DNA from 3 places in the Halomonas terrestris genome. Region 2 is predicted to be linked to each of the others. Evidence: predicted binding sites of a transcription regulator. Region 2 holds the regulator's gene; each other region holds the start of a gene.
The links. Region 2 encodes sigma-54, which starts transcription at its own class of promoters, with help from an activator protein. Its sites were predicted from a motif close to TGGCACNNNNNTTGCTNT; they were not measured.
Positions count from the first base shown of each region.

Region 1 (10,051 bases), on a different contig from region 2:
ACGACGCGGTCGATCTTCAGGGAAGAAGATCGAGGAAAGCCGGCACAGGGATGTGCCGTCTTTCCGACCGCGGGAGTCCGACCGGGATGCCAGGGTTTCGGGCGCGTGGCGTGGCGAGCGCGGGGTTCCGAGCATGGCGCCATCCTCGAAGGCATCAGAACAGATGATAGCGCTGGGCCAGCGGCAGCTCGGTGGCGGGCTCGCAGGTCAGCAGTTCCCCATCGCAGCGCACCTCGTAGGTCTGGGGATCCACGGAGAGCGCCGGGCAGGCGTCGTTGAGTTTCATGTCGCCCTTCCTCACCCCGCGCACGTTGCGACAGGCGGAGAGCTCGCTGGCGAGTCCCAGCCGCTCCTTGATGCCGGCGTCCAGCGCCGCCTGGCTGACGAAGGTCAGGCGGGTCTGGCTGGCGGCGCGGCCCAAAGCGCCGAACATCGGCCGGTAGTGCACCGGCTGGGGGGTGGGAATCGAGGCGTTGGGGTCGCCCATGGGGGCGGCGGCGATCATCCCGCCCTTGATGATCATGGCGGGCTTGGTGCCGAAGAAGGCCGGCTTCCAGAGCACCAGGTCGGCCAGCTTGCCCACCTCGATGGAGCCCACCTCGTGACCGATCCCGTGGGTGATGGCCGGGTTGAGGGTGACCTTGGCGATATAGCGCCTGGCCCGGAAGTTGTCGGCGCCAAGCGCCTCGTCCTCGGGCAGCAGCCCCCGCTGCACCTTCATCTTGTGGGCGGTCTGCCAGGTCCGGCAGATCACCTCGCCGACGCGGCCCATGGCCTGGGAGTCCGAGGCGATCATCGAGATGACCCCCAGGTCGTGCAGGATATCCTCGGCGGCGATGGTCTCGCGGCGGATGCGCGAGTCGGCGAAGGCCACGTCCTCGGGGATGTTGGGGTCCAGGTGGTGGCACACCATCAGCATGTCCAGGTGCTCGTCGATGGTGTTGACCGTGTAGGGCCGCGTCGGGTTGGTGGAGGACGGCAGCACATAGGGCTTCGCGCAGGCGGTGAGGATGTCCGGCGCGTGGCCGCCCCCCGCCCCCTCGGTGTGGTAGGTGTGGATCCCGCGCTCCTTGAAGGCGGCCAGGGTGTCCTCCACGAAGCCCGACTCGTTGAGGGTGTCGGTGTGGATGGCGATCTGCACATCAAATCGTTCGGCGACGGCCAGGCAGCTGTCGATGGCCGCCGGGGTGGTGCCCCAGTCCTCGTGGAGCTTGAGGCCCATGGCGCCGGCCTCGAGCTGGGCCTCGAGCGCCTCGGGCAGGCTGGCATTGCCCTTGCCCAGGAAGCCGATGTTCATGGGCAGGTCGTCCACCGCCTGGAGCATCTTGCCGATGTGCCACTCCCCCGGGGTGCAGGTGGTGGCGTTGGTGCCGGTGGCCGGCCCGGTGCCGCCGCCGAGCATGGTGGTGATGCCGCTCATCAGCGCCTCCTCCACCTGCTGGGGGCAGATAAAGTGGATATGCGCATCGATGGCGCCGGCGGTGAGGATCCTGCCCTCGCCGGCGATGATCTCGGTGCCGGGGCCGATGACGATCTCGACCCCGGGCTGGGTGTCGGGATTGCCGGCCTTGCCGATGGCGGCGATCCGCCCGGCCTGGATCCCCACGTCGGCCTTGACGATGCCCCACCAGTCGAGGATCAGGGCGTTGGTGATCACGGTGTCCATCACGCTGTCGTCATGGCGCTGGCTCTGGCCCATGCCGTCGCGGATCACCTTGCCGCCGCCGAACTTCACCTCCTCGCCATAGTGGGTGGCGTCCCGCTCCACCTCGATCCACAGCGCGGTGTCGCCGAGGCGCACCCGGTCGCCCACCGTGGGGCCGTACATGTCGGCATAGGCCTGACGGCTGATTTTCATGACTGCCCTCCTTGGTCTGCAGCGCCGGAAGACGGCCTTCGCGCGGCACCGGGCGCGGTAGAAGCCGCGGCAGCGGGCGCGATAGAGAGCTTGCCCATCACCTCGCCGCGGAAGCCGTAGATATGGCGCCGGCCGGCATAGGGGATCAGCGTCACCTCGCGGGTCTGGCCCGGCTCGAAGCGGATCGCCGTGCCGGCGGCCACGTCGAGGCGATGGCCGCGGGCACGGTCGCGATCGAAGGTGAGCGCCGGGTTGGCCTCGGCGAAGTGGTAGTGGGAGCCGACCTGGATGGGCCGGTCGCCGGTGTTGGCGACCTCGAGGGTCAGGCGATCACGCCCCTCGCAGAGCGCGATCTCGCCGTCCTGCAACTGGTATTCACCTGGAATCATCGGAAGCTCCTCAGACAATCGGCGAGTGAACGGTGACCAGCTTCGTGCCGTCGGGAAAGGTGGCCTCGACCTGCACCTCGTCGACCATCTCGGCCACGCCCTCCATGACGTCATCTCGGGTGAGGATCTCGCGGCCGTAGCCCATCAGTTCCGCCACGGTGCGCCCGTCCCGGGCGCCCTCCAGGATCTCGAAGCTGATCAGCGCCACCGCCTCGGGATAATTGAGCCTGAGGCCACGGGCGCGGCGCCGCTCGGCCAGCTGGGCCGCCATGAAGAGCAGCAGCTTGTCCTTGTCTCGGGGGGTCAGTTCCATGGGTGTATCTCCTCAAGATGTAAGAACGGCGCTTCGCGGCTGGTAGGCTGTTGGGGTGCATCCCACGTGTTTCTCGGCGTCGGCTTCCCGTTCGCTGCCGATGTCGACGGCATGGTCCCTATGGGGTCAGACCCCGGCCAAGTCGCCATGCCCGTCATAGTGCACCTTTCCCGCCGTACCGGTCCCCGCCGGGGTCTGACCCCATAGGGACCGTCAGCGCCGGTGCCTGACCACCAAGACGCGGCTATCGGGTCTGACCCCAAAAGCCTCAAAGGCCTTCGCAAACGCCTCCTCATGTCCTCCAGATCCGCGGTACACAGGCCTCGCGGCCGAGCAGCCGGGGGCGCAGCACCCGCCAGGCCGCCTCGCACAGCGCCCAGGCCTCGCGACACTCCTGGCCCAGGTAGCGCAGCAGCAGCACGCCGTGGCGCCCGGTGGCCGCCCAGCGGGTCGAGGTGTCGAGCCGCTGGCGCAGGGCCTCGACGGCCTCGGTCTCATCGGCCAGGCCCACCGCCCAGAGCGTGGCCTGGACGGTGGCGCCGCCCTGCCCCCAGCAGCCACGGAAGCGCGGGTGGGCCGGGTCCAGTGGCTGGCGCTCGAGCCACAGCGGCCTGCCGTCGCGGGTGAGCCGGAAATGCTGGTCGATGCGGCCCGAGGCATAGGGGAGCCGGCTTGCCGGACGCCCCAGCGCCATGACCTCCCAGCCCAGGCAGCGTGCGCTGCCGGCCAGCTCGATGGAGGTCAGCTGCTCGCCCCGGGCCCCGTCGAAGGCAATCGTCTCCTGGGGCAGCCACTCGAGAATGGCCTCCTCCCCGACCCGCAGGCGCGCCTGCTGGCGGCAGGCCACGCCGTGGCTGTCGGCCCGATAGAGCTTGTTGGCCGCCGGCGTGGTCAGCAGCGCATGGGCGCCGCCCTGGACGCCGACATCGATGCTCAAGGCATCGCCGCTGACCAGCCCACCCGGCGGATGCAGCAGGTAGACATGGCAGGCCCCCTGAGGCCCTTCCGGATGGAAGGGCCGCTGCACCCGCAGCGGGCCACGATGGCGCGCATGAACCAGGCGGGTCACGTCCCGGCGCAAAGCGAAGCCCAGGTCCAGGGAGGCGTCCCAGCGGCGCCCGGCATCGAAGCGATGGCCGGAATCCGTCGGCGGGTTGGCATCCAGGGAGGTCTCGAAGGCGGTCATGGGCGGCTCGTGATCCAGCGTGTATCACCTGCTATCAGCAAGCACCGTACCAGTTTGGGGAAGGAGGTGGTTTACGCTTATCTTTCAGTGCATTGGGAGTCACCTCCAGCACGGGACAGTGCCCCGGCGTCCTCTTGAGGTGCACCACAGCCAGCCATCGCGCACCCCTCGAGTGCAGGCGCACGGGCGGACAGGCCAGAAAGGTGCAAGGCGCCCCCTGCGAACCACAGGGGGCGCCTCGATGCTCGGCGCTCGGCGCTCGGCGCTCGGCGCTCGGCGCTCGGCGCTTCGAGCCTATACCGTCAGGTGCTCCCTGATCAGCGCATCGGTGAGCTCGCCGATCGGCCCGCGGGCCACCGGCCGCCCGCGGTCCATGATCACGAAGCGGTCGGCGTACTTGCGTGCGAAGGGCAGCTTCTGCTCCACCAGCAGCACGGTCAGGCCGTCCTCCTCGATCAGCCGCCGGATCACCTCGCCGATCAGGGTGACGATATTGGGCTGGATGCCCTCCCCCGGCTCGTCGAGGATCAGCAGCCGCGGCTCGATCACCAGGGCGCGGCCGATGGCCAGCTGCTGCTGCTGGCCACCGGAGAGATCCCCGCCGCGGCGATGCTTCATCTCCTCGAGCACCGGGAAGAGCTCGTAGACCCGCTCCGGAATGGCGCGGCGGCCATCGCCACGGGCGGCCAGGCCGGTACGCAGGTTCTCCTCCACCGTCAGCAGCGGGAAGATCTGGCGACCCTGGGGCACATAGCCGATGCCCAGCCGTGAGCGATCCTCGATCCGCCGGCGGGTCAGCTCGACGTCGTCGGCGAAGCGGATGCGCCCGGAGGCGACCGCCACCTCGCCCATCACCGCCTTCATCAGGGTCGTCTTGCCTACCCCGTTGCGACCCATGACGCAGGTACACTGGCCGGCGGGCACCTCGATATCCAGGTCCCAGAGGGTGTGGCTCTCGCCGTAGAACTGGTTGAGCTTGTCGATCTCGAGCATCACGCCTCCTCGCCCAGGTAGACTTCGATTACCTTCGGATCAGTGGACACCTGGTCCATGGTGCCCTCGGCGAGCACGCTGCCCTGGTGCAGTACCGTCACCTGACGGGCGATGGAGCGCACGAAGCCCATGTCGTGCTCGACGACGACGACGGACTGTTTGCCCGCGAGCCCGGTCAGCAGCTCCGCGGTGCGCTCCATCTCCTGCTCGGTCATGCCGGCCACCGGTTCGTCCACCAGCAGCAGCCGCGGCCGCTGCATCAGCAGCATGCCGATCTCCAGCCACTGCTTCTGGCCGTGGGAGAGGATGCCCGCCGGCCCGTCGCGCAGCTCGGCGAGCCCGATGGTCTCGAGCACCTCCTCGACAAGATCGCGCACTTCGCCGCTCATCCGTGCGGTGAGGGTCGGCAGGATGCGCTTGTCGGCGGCCATGGCCAGTTCCAGGTTCTCGAAGACGGAGAGCGCCTCGAACACCGTGGGCTTCTGGAACTTGCGGCCGATGCCCAGGCTGGCGATCTCCGGCTCGTTCATGGCCAGCAGGTCGTGGCGGCTGCCGAACCACACCTGACCATGGTCAGGCCGCGTCTTGCCGGTGATGATGTCCATCATGGTGGTCTTGCCGGCGCCGTTGGGACCGATGATGCAGCGCAGTTCGCCGTCGTCGATGGTCAGGTTGAGATCATTGATCGCCTTGAAGCCATCGAAGCTCACCGTGACGTCCTCCAGGTAGAGGATGGGGCCATGGCGCACGTCCACCGGCGAGGGATCCGGCGCGAGGAACTCGAAGACCCGATCCCTGCGGGAAAGCGACTTGATCAGGTTCATGCCGAGACCTCCCTGCCGGTGGTGGACCCATCGTCGTCAGGGCGGCCCCGGCGCAGACGATAGCTCAGCAGACCGGCGATGCCCCGCGGCAGGAAGACCGTGACCAGCACGAACATCGCCCCCAGGGCGAACAACCAGGCATCGGGCATCACGCCGGTGAACACCGTCTTGGCGTAGTTGACGAGTATCGCCCCGATCACCGCGCCGTAGAGGGTCGCGCGGCCGCCCAGGGCCACCCACAGCACGATCTCGATGGAGAAGATCGGCGAGAACTCGCTGGGGTTGATGATCCCCACCTGGGGCACGTAGAGGGCACCGGCCAGGCCGGCGAGCATCGCCGAGACCACGAAGACGAACAACTGGAAGCGCTCCACCCGGTAGCCGAGGAAACGCGTGCGCGCCTCGGCGTCGCGGGTCGCCACGCAGACCCGGCCCAGCTTGCTGCCGACGATGGCGCGACACAGCACATAGCCCAGCGCCAGGGCCGCCCCGGTGGCGATGAACAGCCCCAGCCGGGTGGCATCGCTTCTCAGGTTGAAGCCGAGGATGTCGCGGAAGTCGGTCAGGCCGTTGTTGCCGCCGAAACCCATCTCGTTGCGGAAGAAGGCCAGCATCAGGGCGAAGGTCAAGGCCTGGGTGATGATCGACAGATAGACCCCGGTGACCCGCGAACGGAACGCCAGGAAGCCGAACACCAGGGCCAGCGCCCCCGGCGCCAGCAGTACCACGATGAAGGCGAACCAGGCCATGTCGAAGCCGGCCCAGTACCAGGGCAGGCTCTCCCAGTCGAGGAAGACCATGAAATCCGGCAGCTCGGGATGCCCGTAGACGCCCCTGTCGCCGATCTGGCGCATCAGGTACATGCCCATGGCGTAACCGCCCAGGGCGAAGAAGGCGCCATGGCCGAGGCTCAGGATGCCGAGATAGCCCCACACCAGGTCCACCGCCACGGCCAGCAGCGCATAACTCAGGTACTTGCCGAACAGGTTGACGGTATAGGCATTGACATGCAGCGCATGCCCCTGGGGCACGGCGACGTGCAGCAGCGTCACCAGGGTCATGGCGGCCAGCAGCACGCCGAGGAAGAGGAGCGTCGAACGCTCGTGGAAGGGTCGTGTCAGCCACATGGTCGGTTAGCCCTCCGCCGCGCGGCCCTTCTGCGGAAAGAGTCCGCGGGGGCGCTTCTGGATGAACAGGATGATGAAGACGAGCACGATGATCTTGGCCAGCACGGCACCCGCCCAGGGCTCCAGCACCTGGTTGATCACGCCCAGCGACAGGCCCGCCACCAGGGTGCCCCAGAGGTTACCCACGCCGCCGAACACCACCACCATGAAGGAGTCGATGATGTAGTTCTGGCCCAGGTTGGGGCCCACATTGGTGAGCTGCGACAGGGCTACCCCGGCCAGGCCGGCGACGCCGGACCCCAGGGCGAAGGTCAGGATGTCGACCCGGGTCGCACGGATCCCCATGGAGCGCGCCATGGCGCGGTTCTGGGTCACCGCCCGGACCTCCAGGCCCAACCGGGTACGGCGCATGATCAGCATCAGGGCGGCGAACACCACCAGGGTGAAGCCCAGCACAACCATGCGATTCAGGGTCAGCGACAGGGCATCGTTGACGACCAGCGAACCGCTCATCCACTCCGGGGTGATCACGGTACGGTTCTGCGGGGAGATGGCCGTGCGCACCAGCTGTTGCAGGATCAGGCTGATGCCGAAGGTGGCCAGCAGGGTCTCCAGGGGCCGCCCCTTGAGGAACTGGATCACCCCGCGCTCGATGGCGATACCCGCCAGGGCGGCCACCAGGAACCCCGCGGGCACCGCCAGGAGCAGTGCCAGCCCCGGCTGGCCGGGCAGCAGTTGCTGCATCGCCCAGGTGGTATAGGCGCCGAGCATGATCAGCTCGCCATGGGCCATGTTGATCACCCCCATCACCCCGAAGGTGATGGCCAGCCCGATGGCGGCGAGCACCAGCACCGAACCGAGGCTCAGGCCGAAGTAGAGGGTCTCGGCGATGCGATTGAGCTTGAGTTTCTGCTCGATGCTGTTGAGCGCCGACCGGGCAGCCGACGCGAGCTCGGCATCCTCGCCCGCCGCCGCCCTCGACAGCGCGACCCGCGCCCGGGGATGCAGGCTGCCCTGCAGGGTCTCGACCGCCTCGACCTCGCCCCGCTCGAGCTCATGGATCGCCAGCGCCTGGCTCAGGCGCTCACGCACCCGACGATCCGCTTCCCGGGCGATCACCTCGCGCAGGGGCTCGGCAAGGTCGGCATCGACCTCGCCCATCAGGCGCTCCGCCGAGGCACGGCGCAGCTCGAGATCCGCCGAGTAGAGATCGACCACGGCGATGGCGCTGCGCAGCTGGTTGCGCAGGGCATTGTTGATACCGATGCGATCCAGCTCGCGGCGGGACATCTCGCCGAGCGGCTCGCCGGTGAGGGCGTCCTCCACCGGCCAGTCGCGGCCGCGGTTGTCGAGCACCACCACGAAGCGGCCATCGTCGGCCCGTTGCAGGCGACCGTCGAGCAGCGACTGCAGCCAGTAGCGGGCTCGCTCATCGTCGCTGGCGACGATGGCCTCGATGGCCTCCCCCTTGGCGGGGAAGCTGTCGACGTCCAGCGCCTCGAGCAGTTCGATGGCAGCGGTATCCTCCCCGCCCTGCTGAGCCTGGGCCGCCAGGGGCATGAAGAGCAGCGCCAGCAGGGTCAACAGCGCCATGCGCCAGCGCTGCGTCCGGCGCTGGGCACGGCAACGGCCGGCCTCGGCCGTCGTCGGCCAGGGCCACGGGAAATTCCTCATCGGGCTTTTCCTCTGGAATGAAGTCAGCGGAGATGGCGTGCCGTTCCGCCGCCCCGAGGGTCGGCGGAACGCGCGGGGACTTACTCGGCCAGGGCGGCCTCGGCTTCTTCGGCCGCGGTGCTGCCGCCACAGGACCCGGTGGACACATTGAAGTTGCCGCAGCGCATCGGGGCGCGCCAGTCGCTGATCAGGTCGCGGGAACCCGGCAGGTAGTCCGACCAGGCATCGCCGGCCACGGTGGAAGGCGTCTGCCAGACGATATCGAACTGGCCGTTGTCCTGGATCTCGCCGATCAGCACCGGCTTGGTGATGTGGTGGTTGGGCATCATCGCCGCATAGCCGCCGGTCAGGTTGGGTACCGTCACGCCGATGATGGCGTCCTTGACCGCGTCGACGTCGGTGGTGCCGGCCTTGCGCACCGCCTCGGTCCACATGTTGAAGCCGATGTAGTGGGCCTCCATGGGATCGTTGGTCACCGCCTCCTCGTCGCCGGTGTAGTCGATCCAGGCATCGATGAAGTCGTAGTTCTCATCGGCATCGACGCTCATGAAGTAGTTCCAGGCGGCCAGGTGGCCGACCAGCGGGCCGGTATCGATCCCGGTCAGCTCCTGCTCGCCCACCGAGAAGGCGACCACCGGGATATCCGCGGCGTCCACGCCCTGGTTGGCCAGCTCGGTGTAGAAGGGCACGTTGGCGTCGCCGTTGATGGTGGAGACCACCGCGGTCTTCTTGCCCTCGCTGCCGAAGCGGCGGATATCCGAGACGATGTTCTGCCAGTCGGAGTGACCGAAGGGGGTGTAGTTGACCAGGATGTCCTCGTCGGCCACCCCGAACTCGTCCTTGAGATAGGCCTCGAGGATGCGGTTGGTGGTGCGCGGGAAGACATAGTCGGTCCCCGCCAGCACCCAGCGCTCCACGCCGACCTGGTCATGCAGGTAGTCGACGGCGGGAACCGACTGCTGGTTGGGCGCCGCGCCGGTGTAGAAGACGTTCTCGGAGGACTCCTCGCCCTCGTACTGCACCGGATAGAAGAGCAGGCCGTTAAGTTCCTCGAAGACCGGCAGCACCGCCTTGCGCGACACCGAGGTCCAGTTGCCGAAGACCACGTCCACCTCGTGCTGTGCCAGCAGCTCCCGGGCACGCTCGGCGAACAGCGGCCAGTTGGAGGCCGGGTCCACCACCACCGCCTCGAGCTGACGGCCGAGCAGGCCCCCTTCGGCATTCTGCTTCTCGACCAGCATCTCCACGGTGTCCTTGAGCACCGTCTCGCTGATGGCCATGGTGCCGGAGAGAGAGTGCAGGATGCCGACCTTGATCGGCTCCTCCTGGGCCAGGGCCTGGCCGCCGGCCCCCAGCAGGGAGGCGGTCAGCAACGCGGTGGTCAGGGGACGGAGCCGCAGCGTCTTGGGTCGGGATAGGGTCATGAAAGTCTCCTTGCTCCCCGGAGGGGTCGTTGTTGTGTGGCAAGAAGACGTTGCAAGCGCTGCGCCATCAGGCGGCACCTCCAGAAAGATCCTTTTATTACAGAAAGTTGAGACATGGCCGTGCCATGAAGGAAGGGCCCGGATGCACCCGGCCGGTGCAACGGGCAGGGGGCGAGGCCCCGATGATGCACCGGGCCCTCCCCTTGCCCATGCACCGCGCCCGTCCCGACGCACTCCCGCGGTGCACCCGCCGGCCCGGGCCC
Region 1 is NZ_JBMHFZ010000006.1:135,394-145,444, reverse strand. Features, by position in the region: gene ureC (urease subunit alpha) at 155-1,858, opposite strand; partial or broken gene ACOMD9_RS08240 (urease subunit beta) at 1,945-2,247, opposite strand; gene ACOMD9_RS08235 (urease subunit gamma) at 2,258-2,560, opposite strand; gene ACOMD9_RS08230 (urease accessory protein UreD) at 2,853-3,746, opposite strand; gene urtE (urea ABC transporter ATP-binding subunit UrtE) at 4,041-4,739, opposite strand; gene urtD (urea ABC transporter ATP-binding protein UrtD) at 4,739-5,563, opposite strand; gene urtC (urea ABC transporter permease subunit UrtC) at 5,560-6,690, opposite strand; gene urtB (urea ABC transporter permease subunit UrtB) at 6,697-8,283, opposite strand; gene urtA (urea ABC transporter substrate-binding protein) at 8,445-9,788, opposite strand.
Region 1: a site for sigma-54 is predicted at 3,781-3,798, ahead of ACOMD9_RS08230 (urease accessory protein UreD). Genes of this name have one in related genera too.

Region 2 (10,051 bases):
CTGGGCACCTCGGCACCGGAGATGGTGGTCTCGGTGATGGCCTCGCTGGACGGGATCCCCGACCTCGCCACCGGCAATGCGCTGGGCTCGAACATCGCCAACATCGGCCTGGTGCTGGGAGTGACCGCCCTGGTGGTCCCGATCCCGGTGCGCTTCTCGCTGGTGCGACGCGAGCTGCCGCTGCTGCTCGGCGCCACCGGCCTGGCCGGCTATGCCCTGGCCAATGGCATCCTCGGCCGCTTCGACGCGCTCTTCCTGGTCCTGCTGCTGGTGTTCAGCCTGTGGTGGCTGTTCCGTGCCGATACTCCCGACGCGCTCGAGGTGAACGAGATCCCCGACATGCGCCTCACCCGCGCCCTGCTGTGGCTGGTGATGACCCTGATGGTCATGGTGGCCGGCTCCCGGGCCCTGGTGTGGGGGGCCAGCGAACTCGCCCGCGGCCTCGGGGTCAGCGAGCTGACCATCGGGCTGACGGTGGTGGCCATCGGCACCAGCCTGCCGGAGCTCGCCGCCTGCGTGGCCAGCGCCATGAAGCGCCACCACGACATCGCCATCGGCAATGTGATCGGCTCCAACCTGTTCAACCTGCTCGCCGTGCTGCCGATACCGGGCATGCTGGCGCCCGGCCCCATCGACGCGGCGGCAGGCGAGCGCGACTATCGGGTCATGCTGACCCTGACCCTGGCGCTGGGCATGCTGCTGCTCTGGCAGCGCCGCGGCCGGCTCGGCCGCCTGCCGGGCACCCTGCTGGCACTCGGCTATGTCGGCTACCTGGCCTGGCTCGCCGCCTCCGGCCAGGGCTCCGGCATGCCGGCAGGCTGAACGGATGGCCATGAACTTGAGTGAAACGCAGCAACGGGCAACAATCACCGCCATGACGACACACACCGACCCCACCGGGAACTCGCCGCTGCGCGACAGCGCTCGCCGCACCCTGCAGCTGGAACAGCAGGCCATTGCCGCCCTCATCGAGCGCCTCGACGAGGGCTTCGATCGCGCCTGCTCGCTGATACTGGCCTGCCCCGGCCGGGTAGTGGTCACCGGCATGGGCAAGTCCGGCCATGTCGCCGGCAAGATCGCCGCCACCCTCGCCAGCACCGGCACACCGGCCTTCTTCGTCCATCCGGGCGAGGCCAGCCACGGCGACCTGGGGATGATCACCCCGGGGGACGTGGTGCTGGCACTGTCGAACTCCGGCGAGACCGCCGAGGTCACCGCCCTGCTGCCGCTCCTCAAGCGCATGGGCACGCCGCTGATCAGCATGACCGGCCGCCCGGGTTCGACCCTGGCCCGCCACGCCGAGGCCCACCTCGACGCCGGTGTCGAACGCGAGGCCTGCCCGCTGGACCTGGCCCCCACCTCCTCGACCACCGCGTCCCTGGCCCTGGGCGATGCCCTGGCGGTGGCGCTGCTGGAGTCCCGCGGCTTCACCGCCGAGGATTTCGCCCGCTCCCATCCCGGCGGCAGCCTGGGCAAGCGCCTGCTGCTGAGGGTCGGCGACCTGATGCACCAGGGCAGCCGCCTGCCTTCGGTGCCGCTGGGCAGTCCGCTGCGCGACGCCCTGCTGGAGATCACCCGCCAGGGGCTGGGCTTCACCTGCGTGGTCGACGGCGACGGGCGGCTGGCCGGCGTCTACACCGACGGCGACCTGCGCCGCACCCTCGACCAGCACTCGGACCTCTCCGACCTGACCGTCGACGACGTCATGACGCGCCCCGGCAAGCGGATCACCGCCGATATCCTGGCCGCCGAGGCGGTGCGCATCATGGAAGACAACCGCATCACCGCCCTGGCCGTGGTCGACGACGCGGGGCGACCGGTCGGTGCCCTGCACATGCACGACCTGCTCGCCAGCGGCGTGATCTGACGCCCCTCTCAACCAAGGAGCCCCCATGACCCTCGATTCTCCTCTGCTCGACACCCAGCTGGTGGACCGCCTGCGCCGTGTACGCCTGCTGGCCATGGACGTGGACGGCGTGCTCACCGACGGCCGCCTCTACTTCCAGGCCGACGGAATCGAGATCAAGGCCTTCCACACCCTGGACGGCCATGGCATCAAGCTGCTCAAGCGCGCCGGTCTCGAGGTCGCGCTGATCACCGGTCGCGACTCCCCCATGGTGAGCCGTCGCGCCGCCGCCCTTGGCGTCAAGCATGTCTACCAGGGCGTCGAGAAGAAACTGCCCAGGCTGCGTGAACTGTGTCGCCAACTCGACCTCGAGCTGGACCAGGTGGCCTACTGCGGCGACGACATGCCCGACGTGGGTGCCATCAAGCGTGCCGGCGTGGGCATCAGCGTGCCGGGCGCGCCCTCCTATATCCGCAAGCATGCCGACTGGGTCACCGAGCGTGCCGGCGGCCACGGCGCGGTGCGCGAGATCTGCGACACCCTGCTGCAGGCCCAGGGGCACTGGGATGCCGTGATCGACACCTATCTCCACGGGGCCGACTGACGCCATGGCGCTGCGACTGCCGCGCCCCTCGTTCCGGATCTGGCTGCTGCTGTTGCTGCTGGCACTCGGCGGGGTGCTCGCCCTGCTCGACCAGCGCAGCGTGCGCGAACCCGGCCCGGTGCCCCGCGACGAGGCCGGGGAGCCCGACTACTTCCTCGAGGGGGCCCGCCTGACCCGTTTCGACGCCGAGGGCCGGGCCCACCAGCGCCTCGTCACGCCACGCCTGGTGCACACCCCCCACGACGACGTCACGCGCATGCAGACCCCGGAGGCGAGACTGATCGACAGCTCGGGGCGCACCTGGTTCGGCCATGGCGAGATCGGCACCCTGGGGGCCGGGGGCAACCCCCTGACCCTGTCCGGGGACGCCCGCCTGCACGCCCCCGAGGAGCGCTGGCAGCTGGACACCGACATCCTCCACTTCGATGCCGACACCGGTCACGCCTGGAGCGATACCCCGGCACTGCTGCGCCAGCCTCCCCAGCGCATGAGCGGCGAGCGCTTCGATGCCTGGATCCATGACAATCGCGCCCGCCTGACAGACAATGTCCGGGGCCACCATCCCCCCGAGACGCACCCCGACACCGACGAGGACCCCGAGCCATGAAGCGACTGTCCCACGCCCCCCCGCTGCTCCCGGCACTGCTCGGCCTGGCGTGCATGGCCATGGCCCTGGCGACGACCCCGGCGCTGGCCCTGGAGGGCGACGCCAGCGCCCCGATCGAGGTGGAGGCCGATCGGCTCGATCTCGATGACCGAGCCGGCACCGCCATCTACACCGGTGACGTGGACATCCGGCAGGGCAGCATGCATCTCACCGGTGACCGGGTCGAGATCCGCCGCAACGCTGCCGGCGAACTCTCCCACGCCATCGCCACCGGCGAGCGCGCCTACATCGAGCAGCAGCCCGCGCCGGACGAGCCGCTGGTGCGCGGCTGGGGACGCACCATCGTCTATTACGTCGCCGAGCGACGGGTGGAGCTCATCGACCGCGCCGAGCTGCACCAGGGCGGCGACACCTTCGATGGCGGCTACCTGGAGTACTTCCTCGATCGCCGCGTGGTCCAGGCCCGCGCCGAGGCAGAGGGTGTCGAGGAGCGACAGCGCGTACGCATGACCCTGCAGCCCGAGCAGTAAGGGACGACATGAAGACACTTCGCGCCAACCACCTGGCCAAGAGCTACAAGCGTCGCCGCGTGGTGCATGACATCAGCCTGACCATCGGCCAGGGCAGCATCGTCGGCCTGCTCGGACCCAACGGCGCCGGCAAGACCACCTCCTTCTACATGATCGTCGGACTGGTGCGCGCCGATGCCGGCGAGGTCCACATCGATGGGCAGGACCTGTCGAGGGCGGCCATGCACGAGCGGGCCCGGGCCGGCATCGGCTACCTGCCCCAGGAGGCCTCCATCTTCCGCAAGCTCTCGGTGGCCGACAACATCATGGCGATCCTCGAGACCCGCCGCGACCTCGATCGCGCCGGCCGCCAGGCTCGCCTGGAGGAGCTGCTCGCGGACTTCCACGTCACCCACATCCGTGACAATCTCGGCATGAGCCTGTCCGGCGGCGAACGACGGCGGGTGGAGATCGCCAGGGCCCTGGCCATGGAGCCCGCCTTCATCCTGCTCGACGAGCCCTTCGCCGGGGTCGACCCCATCTCGGTGGGCGAGATCAAGGGCATCATCCGCCAGCTCAAGGCACGCGACATCGGCGTGCTGATCACCGACCACAATGTGCGCGAGACCCTCGACATCTGCGATACCGCCTACATCGTCGGCGACGGGCAGATCATCGCGGAGGGCAACGCCGAGGCGATCCTCGCCAACCAGCGGGTACGCGAAGTGTATCTCGGCGAGGACTTTCGCCTCTGAAACACCATTGTAACCTTATGACAAGAATGCCGATATTATGTGACGGCATGAAAATTGCCGTTGGCACGCTTTTTGCTAATAAACGACTTGCAACACGACCCCCGGCGGGCTAGGGTGAGGTTTTCCGGCGAATGAGTACACACCTCTCGTGGCCATGAAAGCATCCCTGCAACTTCGCGTCGGCACCCAACTGACCATGACCCCCCAGTTGCAGCAGGCCATTGCCCTGCTGCAGCTCTCCACCCTGGACCTGCGCCAGGAGATCCAGCAGGCGCTGGAAGCCAATCCCATGCTGGAGCTCGACGATGACTTCGGCGAGCAGGAGACAAGCGAGACGCCCGACGACGACTGGGCCAGCGAGATCCCCGACGAGCTCTCGGTCGACAGCGACTGGTCCGACACCTACCAGGACCTGGGCACGCCCGCCGGCAGCGGCGAGGGCCCCGACTTCGAGCGCCAGGCCGATGGCCAGAGCCTGCAGGGTCATCTCGCCTGGCAACTGGCGATGACCGACCTGAACGAACGCCAGCGGCACATCGCCGAGAGCCTGATCGATGCCGTGGACGGTGCCGGCTACCTGGGCCAGTCCCTCGACGAACTGCGCGACGGCCTCAGGAGCCAGGGCCTCGAGGGGCTCAAGGGCCGCGAGGTGGAGCAGGTACTGCTGCGGCTGCAGCAATTCGAGCCCACGGGGATCTTCGCCCGGGACCTGCGGGAATGCCTGATGCTGCAGCTCGCCGTCCTGCCCGACGACACCCCGCTGCTGCCCCAGGCGCGCCGCCTGGTCCGCCAGTTCCTCGAGGCACTGGCCGGCGACGACCGACGCCTGCTCAAGCGCCGCCTGGGCCTCGACGACGACGCCCTCGACGAGGTCATCGCCCTGATCCGCTCACTCGACCCGAGGCCGGGCAGTCGCTATTCGGAATCCGGCAGCGACTACGTCATTCCCGACCTGGTCGCTCGCCACGACCGGCACGGCTGGCAGGTGGAGCTCAACCCCGAGGCCCTGCCGCGACTGCGGATCCAGCCCGACTATGCGGCGCTGATTCGCCGCGCGGACAAGAGCCAGGACAACCAGTTCCTCAAGGATCACCTGCAGGAAGCGCGCTGGCTGATGAAGAGCCTCTCGAGCCGCAACGACACCCTGCTGCGCGTGGGGCGCGAGATCATGGCCCGCCAGCTCGACTTCCTCGAGCAGGGCGAGGAGGCGATGAAGCCCTTGATACTGGCCGACATCGCCCAGGCCGTGGAGATGCACGAATCGACCATCTCGCGGGTCACCACCCAGAAGTTCATCCATACCCCCCGCGGCGTCTTCGAACTGAAGTACTTCTTCTCCAGCCAGGTCGGCAACGGCGATGGCGATGCCCACTCGAGCACGGCGATCCGCGCCCGGCTGCGCAAGCTGATCCAGGAGGAGCCGCCGCGCAAGCCGCTCTCCGACAGCAAGCTGGTGACCCTGCTCGACGAGGCCGGCATCAAGGTGGCGCGCAGGACGGTGGCCAAGTACCGCGAGGCCATGGGCATCCCCTCCTCCAGCGAGCGCAAGCGGCTGAGATGATTCCCGGACCCCGGCGTGAGCGCCCCTCCAGCGATGGAATTCCGATCCCTTGCATGACCCGCATCAGCGGTCGGGTGCAACGCCCTCCACAGGGGGTTTGCACGGCAGGAAAAAGGGTTACAATCGAAGCACCAACCGAAGGACGAAGGAGCGTGTCATGCAAGTCAACATCACCGGCCATCATGTGGAACTGACCGACGCCCTGCGTGACTATGTGAACGAGAAGCTCACTCGCGTGGAACGCCACTATGACAACATCACCACCGTGCAGGTCACGCTCTCCGTGGAGAAGGAGAGGCAACAGGCCGCCTGCACCCTGCATGCCGCCGGTGCCGATCTGCATGCCGAGGCCATGGACGGCGACATGTACGCCGCCATTGACGCCCTCGCCGACAAGCTTGACCGCCAGCTCGTCAAGCACAAGGAGAAGGTCCAGGCCCGCGCCCAGGGCGCCGGCGCCCGCTGATCCACCATGACACTCGAAGCCATCCTGCCCCCCGAGCGCACCCTCTTCGGGGTGCCCGGGGGGAGCAAGAAGCGGGTGCTGGAGTTCTTCAGCACCTTCATCGCCCAGAACACCCCGAGTCTCGACAGCCAGGAAGTCTTCGGCCGCCTGATCGGCCGCGAACGGCTTGGCAGCACGGGGATCGGCAATGGTGTCGCCATCCCCCATGCCCGCGATCCTCACTGCAAGGCGCCCATCGCCGGCTTCCTGAAGCTGGCCGAGCCCATCGACTTCGATGCCGTCGATGGCGAGCCGGTGGACCTGATCTTCGTGCTGCTGGTGCCGGAGGAGGCCGACGAGGCCCATCTCGCGCTGCTGGCCCAGGTCGCAGGCGTGATGAACGATGCCGAGACCCGGGGCCGGCTGCGCAAGAGCGCCAGCCAGCGCGAGCTGCATGAGCGGCTCATCGAGGCGATCCGACGACAGTCCTCGGGCTGATCGCCCCTCACCGGGCCACCCGGCCAGCCACACGACCAGGAGACCCGCCATGCAGCTCGTGATCATCAGTGGCCGATCCGGCTCAGGCAAGTCGATCGCACTGCAGGCGCTCGAGGACCTCGGCTACTACGCCATCGACAACCTGCCGGCCATGCTGCTCGGCCCGCTGGTGGACGAACTCAGCAGCGACCACTCCCCCCACACCTCGATCGCGGTGAGCATTGACGCCCGCAACCTGCCCCATGCGCTCGAACGCTTCCCCAGCCTGCTGGAGGAGGTCCGCGCCCGCGGCATCGACGGCCAGGTGATCTACCTCACCACCGATGCGCGCATCCTGCTCGAGCGCTACTCGGAAACCCGCCGGCGCCACCCGCTGACACGGGGCAGCGACATGACCCTGGCCGAGGCGATCGATTCCGAGGAGACGGCGCTGGCCGAGATCCGTGACCTGGCCGACCTGGTGATCGACACCTCGCGCCTCTCGGTTCATGAACTGCGCCGGCGCATCAGTGACCAGGTGGGGAGCCACCGGGCCGACCAGCTGACGTTGACGGTGGAGTCCTTCGGCTTCAAGCGCGGGGTGCCGCTCGACGCCGACCTCGTCTTCGACGCCCGCTGCCTGCCGAACCCCTACTGGGATCCCCGGCTCCGGCAGGACACCGGACGTGACGCCTCGATCATCGAGTTCCTCGACGGCTACCCCATCGTCGGCGAGATGCATGACGACATCCTGGCCTGGGTCGAGCGGTGGCTACCCGCGTACGAGGCCAGCCATCGCAGCTATCTCACCGTCGCCATCGGCTGCACCGGCGGCCAGCACCGTTCGGTCTACCTGGCCGAGAGGCTGGCCCGGCACCTCGCCGAACGTCACCCCAGCGTGCGGCTCCGCCATCGCGAGCTGGGCATCCACGACACCCTCCCCCTGCTCCCGACGTCCAGGGCCGACAACGCGGACGAGGGAACCTGAGGCGTGCCGCAACGCAAGCTCACCCTGACCAATCGGCGCGGCCTGCATGCCCGGGCGGCCACCAAGCTGGTGCAGTGCTGCCAGCCCTTCCAGGCACGGGTCACCGTGTCCCACGCCGGTCGCGAGGCCGACGCTGCCAACATCATGTCGCTGCTGATGCTGGCGGCCCCCTGCGGTACCCAGCTGACCATCAGTGCCGAGGGCGAGGACGCCGAGGCGACCCTCGACGCCATCGAGGCGCTCTTCGAGGCCCGCTTCGAGGAGGACGCCTAGGCGCCGGCGACGGTCATCTCATCGATGAGCCAGCTGCCGGTATGGATGCTGCCGCGGGTATCGGTGTCGTCACCGACCCCCGCCAGCCCCTTGAACATCCCCTCGAGGTTGCCGGCGATGGTGAACTCTTCCACCGGGTACCGGATCTCGCCGTCCTCGACCCAGAAGCCCGCCGCACCGCGGGAGTAGTCGCCGGTCACGCCGTTGACCCCCTGCCCCATCAGCTCGGTGACCAGCACGCCGCGCCCCATGCGGCGCAGCAGCGCCTCCTGGCTCTCCAGAGGGGCGGAGATGCGCAGGTTGCGCGCCCCACCGGCGTTGCCGGTGGACTGCATGCCGAGTCGCCGGGCACTGTAGGCCGAGAGCATGTAGCTGGCCAGGCGGCCGTTCTCGATGAAGACATTGTCACGGGTCTGGACCCCGTCGTTGTCGAAGGGGCTGCTGGCCATGGCACCGCGCTCCATGGGCTTCTCCTGCAGGCTGAACCACTCGGGGAAGAGCGACTCGCCCAGACGGTCGCAGAGGAAGGAGGCCTGGCGATAGAGGGCGCCGCCGGCGATGGCGCTCATCAGGTGTCCGACCAGCCCGCTGGCCAGGGTCGGGTCGAACAGCACCGGCAGCCGCCCGGTCGCGGGACGCCGGGCGCCGAGCCGGCGCAGGGTGCGCCGCGCGGCACTCGCCCCCACCGCCTCGGGCGCGGCCAGATCCCGCGGATCCCGCGCACTGGTGTAGTCGTAGTCGCGCTGCATGCCCCCCTCGTCCTCGGCGATCAGCATGCAGGAGAGCGAGTGACGACTGCCCCGCTGGCTGCCCAGGAAGCCATGGCTGTTGGCATAGACCCGCACGCCCTCGCCACTGGAGAGCGAAGCGCCGTCGGAGCTGCGGATACCGGCCGTGCCGCGCCCGGCGGCCTCGCAGGCGAGGGCCAGGTCGATGGCCTGCTCGGTACTCAGCTCCCAGGGATGATGGACATCGAGATCCGGCAGTTCACGGGCCATCAGCTCGGCGTCGGCCAGGCCCGCGGCCGGATCCTCCCCGGTATGGCAGGCGATGGCCACTGCCTTCTCCACCACCGCACGGATCGAGGCCTCGCCGGCATCCGTGGAGGAGGCACTGCCCTTGCGCTTGCCCACATAGACCGTGACGGCGATGCCCTGGTCACGGGAGAGCTCCACGGTCTCCACCTCTGCCTCGCGGACGCTGACGCCGATCCCCTGATCGACGCTGGCCCCCACCTCGCAGGCGTCGGCGCCCAGTTGCCTGGCCAGTTCGAGCGCCGACTGGGCGCGGCTCTCCAGCAGGGCCTGCTGGGTGGCGGCATCGAAAGCCTGTGTCATGCGATTCTCCTCGTCACCCGGCCCGCAGGCCGGAAGGTCTTCATGTTCGTTGCGCAGCCCGCCGGCGCGGGCTGGTATACTGTCGGCATCCTCTCAGCCTAAATCGATGGAAGCGGCATGTCCCAGGAATCTCCCCGTGAGCTGCTCGCGCAGATCACCCAGTCGGATGACGAGCCCGTCAGCAAGTCCCAGCTCAAGCGCGAGATGCATGCGCTGCAGCAGCTGGGCGAGGCGATCATCGCCATGAGTCCCGCCGAGCGCGCCCGCTTCCCCCTCTCCGACGACATGCTGGCCGCCGTGGAGGAGACCTCGCGCATCCGCTCCCACGAGGGCCGGCGGCGCCATATGCAGTACGTGGGCAAGGTCATGCGCCGCGAGAACCTCGAGGCCATCCAGGCGGTGTACGACGAGATCGAGCAGGAGAAGCTCCGCCGCGACCACGCCTTCCATCGCCTCGAGAAGTGGCGCGATCGTCTCCTCGAGGAGGGCGACGCCGCCGTCGAGGCCTTCATCGCCGACTACCCGGACGTGGACCGGCAGGCCCTGCGCCAGCTGATCCGCAACGCCCGTCGCGAGCGCGAGCAGGGCAAGCCGCCCACCAATGCCCGCCGCCTGTTCAAGCTGGTCCGCGATACGGCGGGGCTGTAGG
Region 2 is NZ_JBMHFZ010000023.1:19,075-29,125, reverse strand. Features, by position in the region: gene ACOMD9_RS18005 (calcium/sodium antiporter) at 1-822, shown strand, start outside; gene ACOMD9_RS18000 (KpsF/GutQ family sugar-phosphate isomerase) at 875-1,867, shown strand; gene ACOMD9_RS17995 (KdsC family phosphatase) at 1,893-2,450, shown strand; gene lptC (LPS export ABC transporter periplasmic protein LptC) at 2,455-3,057, shown strand; gene lptA (lipopolysaccharide transport periplasmic protein LptA) at 3,054-3,587, shown strand; gene lptB (LPS export ABC transporter ATP-binding protein) at 3,596-4,321, shown strand; gene ACOMD9_RS17975 (RNA polymerase factor sigma-54) at 4,470-5,882, shown strand; gene hpf (ribosome hibernation-promoting factor, HPF/YfiA family) at 6,040-6,348, shown strand; gene ptsN (PTS IIA-like nitrogen regulatory protein PtsN) at 6,355-6,825, shown strand; gene rapZ (RNase adapter RapZ) at 6,875-7,792, shown strand; gene ACOMD9_RS17955 (HPr family phosphocarrier protein) at 7,796-8,065, shown strand; gene pmbA (metalloprotease PmbA) at 8,062-9,402, opposite strand; gene yjgA (ribosome biogenesis factor YjgA) at 9,520-10,050, shown strand.

Region 3 (10,051 bases), on a different contig from region 2:
CTTGCAGGTCCGCACCGCGTCCCTGGCCGTGTAGCAGCCGGCGGTGTTGGGCAGCAGGGTGAAGCGCTCCGGCGGCACCGCGTCGAGCAGGTTGGGCTCGCCGGCCTCCTGCCCCAGGTTGGTGCGGCGCACCGCAAAGGTGACGATCTCGGCACCGCTGGCGGCGATGGCCTCGGCGGTCTCGTCGAAGTCGCGGTACTTGCCGGTGCCGACCAGCAGGCGCGAGGTGAATTCGCGTCCGGCGATACGCAGCGGCTGGTCCTGGAAAAAGTCACTCATGCTTGGCTCCTGTATACCCGTGGAAAGTTCGGCAGCCGGCGGCCCGTCGACTAGCCGCCGCCGATGGCATGGACGACCTCCACCCGGTCGCCCTCGGCCAGCCGGATCTCGTCGTGCTCGCTCTTGGGCACGATCTCCTCGTTGACCTCCACGGCGATGCGTCGACCGGCGAGCCCCAGGGACTCGACCAGCTCGGCGACCGTGAGGTCGGGCGTCAGGGTGCGCGCTTCGCCATTGAGCTGGATCTGCATGGCGTCCTCTCTTCGTGCTCGGGGATTCGCGGGCCACCATTGTAGCCGAGTCGGGCCGGCCGGGGTACGGTAGGCACCGATTCACGACGATTCTCTGGACGCGGGGAGGCTCACCCATGCAGGACAGGTGGTGGTGGTTCGCCGGGGCGCTCTCGGGGGCCCTGGTGGTGATCGCGGGGGCCTTCGGCGCCCATGCCCTGGAGGGGCGGCTCGATCCACGGCTGGCGGCCGCCTTCGAGACCGGGGTGCGCTACCAGGCGTGGCACACCCTGGCGCTGCTGGCAGTGCTGGCCTGGCGTGCCACCACACCCCTGGCGGGCCAGCGCCTGGCCCTGGGCCTGTGGGTGGCGGGCATGCTGCTCTTCTCGGGCTCGCTCTACGCCATGGCGCTCACCGGCGCCCGCGGCCTGGGGCTGGTCACGCCGGCGGGCGGGGTGCTGATGATCGCCGGCTGGCTGGCCCTGGCCGTCGGCGTGCTGCGTGCTCGCTAGTCGTTGTCGGGCAGGACGTAGGTCGCCGTGACCAGCGCCACCGGTGCCTCGTCCCCGGCGGAGAAGAGCTGAACCTCACCTACCGCCAGGCGGCGCCCCAGCTTGAGGAGGCGGGCGTTGGCGATGATATCGCGATCTCCCCGGGGGCGACGCAGGAAACGGCAGTGCAGATCGCTGGTCACCGCCATGGGCTCGGGGCCGACCTGGGCGAGGATCGCCACATAGAGGCAGACGTCGGCCAGGCCCATCAGGGTGGGACCGGAAACGCTCGCCCCGGGGCGCAGGTGCTCGTCCTCGATGGCCAGGCTCATGGTGGCCCGCATGTGATCGACGCCCTCGATCGTCCCGGAACGCTGGGGAAAGACCTCGTCGAGGAAATCCTCGATGGCGGCGGCGGTCATCACGGTCATGGCATGGCTCCTGCGGGTCGGTGGCGAGGGGAACTCTGGCGTCAACATAACCGAAAGCGCCCCGGGCAGGTACCCGGGGCGTCTCTCAACACGAGCTACGAGCTACGAGCGCCAGGGGATCCCTTCCTTGCCGCTCGCCACCCGAGGCCCGAGGCCGATCATTTCGCCTTGTGCACGGCGCGCCAGTGGTGCAGCAGCGGCTCGGTGTAGCCGGCGGGCTGCACGCGACCCTTGAAGATCAGGTCGCTGGCGGCCTGGAAGGCCGTGGAGGCCGAGAAGTCGGCACTCATCGGCGTGTAGTCCGGGTCACCGGCGTTCTGCTCGTCGACCACCTTGGCCATGCGCTCCAGCGTCTCCTGGACCCGCGGGGCGTCCACCACGCCATGATGCAGCCAGTTGGCGATGTGCTGGCTGGAGATGCGCAGGGTGGCGCGGTCTTCCATCAGGCCGACGTTGTGGATGTCCGGCACCTTGGAGCAGCCCACCCCGTGCTCGACCCAGCGCACCACGTAGCCGAGGATGCCCTGGCAGTTGTTGTCCAGTTCCTGCTGGATCTCCTCGTCGGACCAGTTGGCTTCGGCGGCCACCGGCACGGTGAGCAGGTCGTCCAGGTAGTCCGGTTCGCCCTGGGCCTCCAGTTCGCGCTGGATGGCGGTGACATCCACCTGGTGGTAGTGCAGGGCGTGCAGGGTGGCGGCGGTGGGCGACGGCACCCAGGCGGTGTTGGCACCGGCCTTCGGGTGACCGATCTTCTGCTCGAGCATGGCCGCCATCAGGTCCGGCATGGCCCACATGCCCTTGCCGATCTGGGCGCGACCACGCAGGCCGCAGGCCAGGCCGACCTGGACGTTGCTGCGCTCGTAGGCCTGGATCCAGGCGGCGTTCTTCATGTCGCCCTTGCGGATCATCGGGCCCGCTTCCATGGCGGTATGCATCTCGTCGCCGGTGCGATCGAGGAAGCCGGTGTTGATGAACACCACCCGCGAGGCGGCCTCGGCAATACAGGCCTTGAGGTTGACGGAAGTCCGGCGCTCCTCGTCCATGATGCCCATCTTGAGGGTGTCACGAGCCATGCCGAGGACGTCCTCGACACGACCGAACAGCTCGTTGGCGAACGCCACTTCCTTCGGGCCGTGCATCTTCGGCTTGACGATGTACATGGAACCGGCGCGGGAGTTGCGCGGCTCGCCTTCGCCCTTCTTCAGGTCGTGCAGGGCGACAAGGCCGGTGACAACACAATCGAGGATGCCTTCCGGCAGCTCGTTGCCGTCGGCGTCGAGCACCGCCGGGGTGGTCATCAGGTGGCCGACGTTGCGCACGAACATCAGCGAACGGCCCGGCAGGGTGACGTCTTGACCGCTGGCGTTGGTCCAGCTGCGGTCGCCGTGCAGGCGGCGAGTGATGGTCTTGCCACCCTTCTCGACCTGCTCCTCCAGGTCACCCTTCATCAGGCCCAGCCAGTTGCCGTAGACACCGACCTTGTCCTCGGCGTCCACCGCGGCGACGGAGTCCTCGCAGTCCATGATGGTGGTCAGCGCCGCCTCGACGATCACGTCCTTGACACCGGCGGGGTCGGTCTTGCCGATCGGGTGGCTCGGGTCGATCTGGATCTCCAGGTGCAGGCCGTGGTTGACCAGCAGGATGGCCTCGGGGTTGGCGGCATCGCCATTGAAGCCGACCAGCTTGCCCGGGTCCTTGAGCCCCGTCTCGCGGCCCCCCTCCAGGGTCACCACCAGATGGCCGTCGCGCAGGACGTACTTGACGGCATCGCGGTGGGAGCCGGTGGCCAGGGGAGCGGCCCGGTCGAGCACGCCGCGAGCATAGGCGATGACCTTCTCGCCGCGCTTCGGGTTGAAGCTGGAACCCTTCTCCGCGCCGCCCTCCTCGGAAATGGCATCGGTACCATAGAGGGCGTCATACAGGCTGCCCCAACGGGCATTGGCGGCGTTCAGCGCGTAGCGGGCATTGCTCACCGGCACCACCAGCTGCGGGCCGGCCTGGACGGCGATCTCGCGGTCGACATTGGCGGTGGTGACGCCGACCTCGGCCGGGGCCTCGACCAGGTAGCCGATCTCCTCGAGAAAGGCACGGTAGGCGGCCATGTCGCGGACCGGGCCCGGGTTCTCGCGATGCCAGGCGTCCAGTTTCTCCTGCAGGCGATCACGCTCGGCGAGCAGTTCACGGTTCTTCGGTGTCAGATCATGGAAGAGGGCATCTACGCCGGACCAGAAGGCCTCGGCATCGACACCGGTTCCCGGGAGCGCCTGCTCGTTGATGAATCGGTCCAGCTCCGCGGCCACCTGCAGACGGTGGCGAGTGACGCGTTCGGTCATTGTGGATCTCCTCGTGCTTGGCAGCCGGTCGCCGGTTGTACCGGTCGGCCGGTGTAGGGTTGGGCGACTGCGTGCGGGGATTTTGTGGAAAATGATTCCATATGTAAACCCTGAAGCCTCGGAAGCCACGCCGAGCTAGACCAAAAGATAAGACATCATGGACCTTCGGGCGACCGGCCCGAATGGAATCGGTAGCTCCCTCACCGGGTTGACGCTAGCATGTCCGGGCGTTGCGGAGGATTCAATGAGCGACTTTACCCCACTGCAGGCCCTCGGCCCTGTCAGCCTGGTCGACCTGACCGACGTGGTACCCAGCAGCCAGGACCTGGAGCGCTACCTGGGCCACTACGGCCTGGCCCCCCTGCTCGCCGAGCACGTGGGCCTCTACGTGGGATACGTGGACGCCCGCGACTTCCGTCTCTGGACCCAGGTCTGGAGTCCCAGGGAGCCGGTCGGCACCGCCTTCGTGGTGCATGGCTACTTCGACCACCTCGGCCTCTATCGCCACCTGCTCGAGCACCTGCTGGACCGTGGCTGGCGGGTGGTGCTCTGGGACCTGCCGGGTCATGGCCTGTCCAGCGGGCCGCGTGCTTCCATCGACGACTTCGATGACTATGGCAGCTGCCTGCAGTGCCTGCAGCAGCATCTCGAGGAAGAGGGCCTGGCCCCCCGCCCCTGGCTGGGTGTCGGCCAGAGCACTGGCGCCGCCATACTGGCCACCGATGCCCTCACCCGTGGCGACGATGGCCACTGGGCCGGGCTGGCGCTGCTGGCCCCGCTGGTGCGCCCCTGGGGCTGGAGCCAGTCGAGCTGGTTGCACCTCCTGGTGGGCCCCTTCGTGAGCTCGATCCCGCGCAAGTTCCGCGCCAACTCCACCGACGCCGAATTCTCCGCCTTCCTGCGTGATCAGGACCCGCTCCAGCCCGACCGCCTGACCATGGAGTGGATCAGCGCCATGCGCCGATGGATGCCCAAGCTGCTGGCACTGCCCCCCAGTCCGGTAGCGACGCTGATCCTCCAGGGCGAACAGGACCTGACCGTGGACTGGGAGTGGAACCTGGCGGTGCTGGAACGCAAGTTTCCCAATGCCGAGATCCATCGCCACCCGGAGGCACGCCACCACCTGGTCAACGAGGCCGAGCCGATCCGGCAGACGCTGTTCGATGCCCTCGACCGCTTCGTCGCCTCCCTGGAACCCGCCACCCGCCGAGAGGGCGACGATCCATGACGCTCCGACTCACGGCCAGCCTCCTGGTGCTGCTGCTGACCGGCTGTGCCGCCAGTCCCGAGCGCCCCGAAACCCTGCGCCAGGCGCTGCTGAACCTCGGCGAGCGTGCCGCCGAGCGCATCCTCGACGCCCCGTCGATGCCCCGTCCGCCTACCGACCAGGTGCTGCTGATGGCGCCCCCCGAGGTCGATGTCGCCCTGAGCATCGGCCAGGAACGCTTCCTCGAGAGCCTGACGCGTGCCCTGCTGGGCGTCTCCGAGGGCCCCCAGGTGCTCGACTGGAGCGACGCCATGGCCGAGGGAAGCAGCGACAACCAGTGGCGGCTGGAGAGCCGTCTCGAGGCAGACGGCCCGCGCCTGCAGCTCTCCGACCGGGCACTGCTGCCCTACCGCCTGAGCCTGGCCCTGCGCCGGCCTGGCGCCGACGAGACGCTGTGGGAAGAGCAGATCAGCGGTGCCTTCGACGCCACCGCCCTGTAGCGCCCCGACCTCGAGCCGAGCCTTCACCCCTTGAGCATCCGGTCGAGCTGACGGTAGCCGATGGCCTCGATCAGTTGCTCACGCTCGGGCCGGGGTGCTCCCGCCAGGTCCGCCAGGGTCAGGGCCACCCGCAGCACGCGGTGGTAGGCCCGCGCCGACAGGCGCAACCGCTCCAGCACCTCGGCCAGCCAGGCCCTGTCGCTCGGCTGAAGGCCACAGGCGCCCTCCAGCGCCCGCCCGGCCAGGTGAGCATTCAGCGCGCCCCTTTCCTGCTGACGCTCCCGAGCTGTCATCACCCGCGCCCGCACCACGGCCGACGGCTCCCCCGCCTCGCGGGAGGTGAGCTGTTCCGGCGGCAGGGCCGGCACCTCCACCTGCAGGTCGATACGGTCGAGCAAGGGCCCGGAGAGCCGCGCCTGGTAGCGCTGGATCTGCGCCGCGGTGCACTGGCAGCGATTGCGCGGGTCCCCCAGGTGGCCGCAGGGACAGGGGTTCATGGCCGCCACCAGCTGGAACCGGGCCGGGTATCGGCGCTCGTGGCTGGCCCGGGCGATATGGATCTGCCCCGACTCCATGGGCTCGCGCATCACCTCCAGCACGTGGCGCGAGAATTCGGGGAATTCATCGAGGAACAGCACGCCGTGGTGAGCCAGGGAGATCTCCCCCGGGCGCGGCTTCGAGCCGCCGCCCACCAGCGCCACCGCGCTGGCGGTGTGGTGCGGGGCCCGGAAGGGGCGCCGGCCCCACTGTTCCCGAAGAGCCAGGCCGCTGACCGAGCGGATCGCCGCCACCTCCAGCGCCTCGTCCTCGGTCAGCGGCGGCAGGATGCCGGGCAGACGGCTGGCCAGCATGGTCTTGCCGGTACCGGGAGGGCCGGCGAAGAGAAGATTGTGGCCCCCGGCCGCGGCGACCTCCAGGGCGCGGCGTGCCTGGTGCTGGCCGCGCACGTCGACCAGGTCGGCGGGGGCGGCCGTGCCGGGGGGCGGCTCGGCAAGGCGATGCGGCACGATGGGCGCCTGGCCGAGCAGGTGGGCCACCACCTCGAGCAGATGGTCGGCGGGCAGCACCTCGAGATCGCCGGCCAGGGCCGCCTCGTCGGCGTTGGCACGGGGAACGATCAGGCGCCGCCCGGCCCGCCGCGTGGCCATGGCCAGCGGCAGCACCCCGGTGACCGGGCGCAGCCGGCCGTCGAGCGCCAGCTCGCCGGCGCTCTCGACGTCGGACAGCGCCTCCGGCGGCACCTGGCCCGAGGCCACCAGCAGGCCCAGGGCGATGGGCAGGTCGAAGCGCCCACCCTCCTTGGGCAGGTCGGCGGGCGCCAGGTTGAGGGTGATGCGGCGGGTGTTGGGGAAGTCGAAACCGGCATTGACCAGGGCGCTGCGTACCCGTTCGCGGCTCTCCTTCACCGCGGCCTCGGGCAGCCCCACCAGGGTCATGCCGGGTAGTCCATTGGCCAGATGCACTTCTACCTGCACCTCGGGCGCCTCCAGGCCGAGGCCCGCCCGGGTGTGGATGATCGCCAGCGTCATGCGCGGTCCCTCGCGTGTCGTCTGACTTCAGGCTAGTCCAGGGACGGCGCCCTCGCCCGGACGGGCTCAGCGCTGGGTCTCGCCGCCACCGGCGTCCTCCTCGGGGGCCGGCGCCGGCTCGGCGGCATCCGAGCCGGCTTCGCGGCCCGCCTCGGCCCCCTGGCGCGCCTCGAGAGCCTCCTCCAGGGCAGCAACCTGCGCCTCCAGCGCCTCGACCCGGGCCCGGGTGCGCTGCAGCACATCCATCAGGATATCGAAGTCCTCCCGTGACACCAGCTCGAGGCGGTCGAAGGCCCCGCGCACCACCTGCTGGATGCCCTTCTGGACCTCCTCCGGAGCCTGCGAGGCCCCCTGCAACCGGTCGCCGATCTGCTGGGCCAGGCGGCTGATGCGGTCATGGCTCACCATGGAATCTCTCCTGCGTCATGTTGGGATGGCTGCCTACAGGATACGCAAGCCGTCGCCGCCACGCATTGGCCCATCCCCGCCCCGTCATGGCGCATGCACGACAGCAGCAGGCACCACGACGGTGCATCGCCCTTCCCGCGGGTCGCGCCGACCTCCTTCATGACGCCGAATTCCCAGCCCAACTACATGATGGGGAAGAAGATTTCTCCTTGCTGGCACGGTTTGCGCAACGACAGGGCAATCATGCTTCGGCGGCAAGCAGGCCGCCACCACCCCAGTAATGGAGACCCGGGATGAAGCTCATCACCGCCATCATCAAGCCATTCAAACTCGACGATGTCCGTGAGGCACTGGCCGACAACGGCGTCCAGGGCATCACCGTCACCGAGGTCAAGGGCTTCGGCCGTCAGAAGGGGCATACCGAGCTCTACCGTGGCGCCGAATACGTCGTCGACTTCCTGCCCAAGGTCAAGGTCGAGGTGGCCGTGGACGACGCACGCCTCGAGGGGGTGCTCGATGCCATCTGCAATGCCGCCAACAGCGGCAAGATCGGCGACGGCAAGGTGTTCGTGACCCCGCTGGAGGATGTCATCCGCATTCGTACCGGCGAGCGCGGTGCCGACGCCGTCTGAAGACGCTTCTGACGTTTCCCTTTACGGAGTAACCCCATGACAGAGCTGACAGATCTGACCGAGCTGATGTATGCGGTCGATACCTTCTACTTCCTGATCTGTGGTGTGCTGGTGATGTGGATGGCAGCCGGCTTCTCGATGCTCGAGGCTGGCCTGGTGCGTTCCAAGAACACCGCCGAGATCCTCACCAAGAACATCGCCCTATTCGCCATCGCCTGCACCATGTACCTGCTGGTGGGGTACTACCTGATGTACTCCAGCAGCGAGGGCGGCGTCCTGCCGAGCCTCGGGGTCCTGATCGGTGGCGAGAACGGCCTCGATGCCGTGCTCTCCGGCGACGAGGACGCCCCTTACTACTCCATGCGCTCCGACTTCTTCTTCCAGGTGGTGTTCGTGGCCACCGCCATGTCCATCGTCTCCGGCGCCGTCGCCGAACGGATGAAGCTGTGGGCCTTCCTGGCCTTCGCCGTGGTGATGACCGCCGTCATCTACCCGGTCTCCGGCTACTGGACCTGGGGTGGCGGCTGGCTCGACGCGGTCGGCTATTCCGACTATGCCGGCTCCGGCATCGTGCACATGGCCGGTGCCGCCGCGGCCCTGGCCGGGGTGCTGGTACTCGGACCGCGCAAGGGCAAGTACGGCAAGGACGGCACCATCTATGCCATCCCCGGGGCCAACCTGCCGCTGGCCACCCTGGGGACCTTCATCCTGTGGATGGGCTGGTTCGGCTTCAACGGCGGCTCCGAGCTGAAGATGTCCGATGCCCTCTCGGCGAACAACGTGGCCCAGGTGTTCGTCAACACCAACGCCGCGGCCGCCGGCGGCGTCATTGCCGCCCTGGTGCTGGCCAAGCTGTGGTTCCGCAAGGCCGACCTGACCATGTCCCTCAACGGCGCCCTGGCCGGCCTGGTGGCCATCACCGCTGAGCCGCTGGCTCCCTCCGCCTTCGGCGCCCTGCTGATCGGTGCCGTGGGTGGCGCCATCGTGGTGGTGTCCATCGTCAGCCTCGACAAGCTGAAGCTCGATGACCCGGTCGGCGCCATCTCGGTGCACGGCGTGGTGGGCATCTGGGGCGTGCTGGCGGTGCCGCTGTCCAACGGCGATGCCAGCTTCGGTGCCCAGCTCATCGGCATCCTGGGCATCTTCGTCTGGGTGTTCGTGGCCAGCATCGCCGTGTGGCTGGTCCTCAAGGCGGCAATGGGCATCCGGGTCAGTGAAGAGGAGGAGTACGAGGGGGTCGACCTGGCCGAATGCGGCCTGGAGGCCTACCCCGAGTTCAACGTCGCCAAGAAGTGAGCCACGGCGATGTGCCATGTGAGCCGTCGTGCTCCTGCCGGCCCCCTTTCGGGGGCCTTTTTTCATCCCCCCCTCCGCGGTGTATGCTTGAGCCCAACGAGCCCCACATGCACGATGGCCGGTGCCATCGATACCCGGACAGGACGAGGACAGCAACCATGAAACTGGTGACCGCCATCATCAAACCCTTCAAGCTCGACGACGTACGGGAATCCCTTTCCGAGATCGGCGTCCAGGGCATCACCGTCACCGAGGTCAAGGGCTTCGGTCGCCAGAAGGGCCACACCGAGCTGTACCGCGGCGCCGAGTACGTGGTCGACTTCCTGCCCAAGGTGAAGCTCGAGGTCGCGGTGGACGAGGAGATGGCCGAGAAGGTCATCGACGCCATCACCCAGGTGGCCAATACCGGCAAGATCGGCGACGGCAAGATCTTCGTCACCCCGCTGGAGCAGGTGATCCGTATCCGCACTGGCGAAACCGGCAAGGACGCGGTCTGACTACAGCTGTAAGCGAAGAGCCTGCATACCTACCCAGATGCACAAAACCCCACCGGCACAGGCCGATGGGGTTTTCTTATAGCTTAAGGCTTACAGCTCCCGGCGGAAGCCGGGTCATTTCTCGACGAAGGCGCGCTCGATCACGTAGTCGCCGGGCTCACCCATGCGCGGCGAGATGTTGAAGCCCAGTTCGTCGAGCAGGCCGCTGGTCTCGTCGA
Region 3 is NZ_JBMHFZ010000032.1:14,179-24,229, reverse strand. Features, by position in the region: gene ACOMD9_RS20205 (thiazole synthase) at 1-279, opposite strand, end outside; gene thiS (sulfur carrier protein ThiS) at 330-530, opposite strand; gene ACOMD9_RS20195 (DUF423 domain-containing protein) at 647-1,021, shown strand; gene ACOMD9_RS20190 (PaaI family thioesterase) at 1,018-1,431, opposite strand; gene ACOMD9_RS20185 (malate synthase G) at 1,590-3,764, opposite strand; gene ACOMD9_RS20180 (alpha/beta hydrolase) at 4,009-4,992, shown strand; gene ACOMD9_RS20175 (hypothetical protein) at 4,989-5,471, shown strand; gene ACOMD9_RS20170 (YifB family Mg chelatase-like AAA ATPase) at 5,495-7,000, opposite strand; gene ACOMD9_RS20165 (accessory factor UbiK family protein) at 7,067-7,408, opposite strand; gene ACOMD9_RS20160 (P-II family nitrogen regulator) at 7,702-8,040, shown strand; gene ACOMD9_RS20155 (ammonium transporter) at 8,077-9,336, shown strand; gene glnK (P-II family nitrogen regulator) at 9,495-9,833, shown strand; gene ACOMD9_RS20145 (ferredoxin--NADP reductase) at 9,948-10,051, opposite strand, start outside.
Region 3: a site for sigma-54 is predicted at 7,622-7,639, ahead of ACOMD9_RS20160 (P-II family nitrogen regulator). Genes of this name have one in related genera too.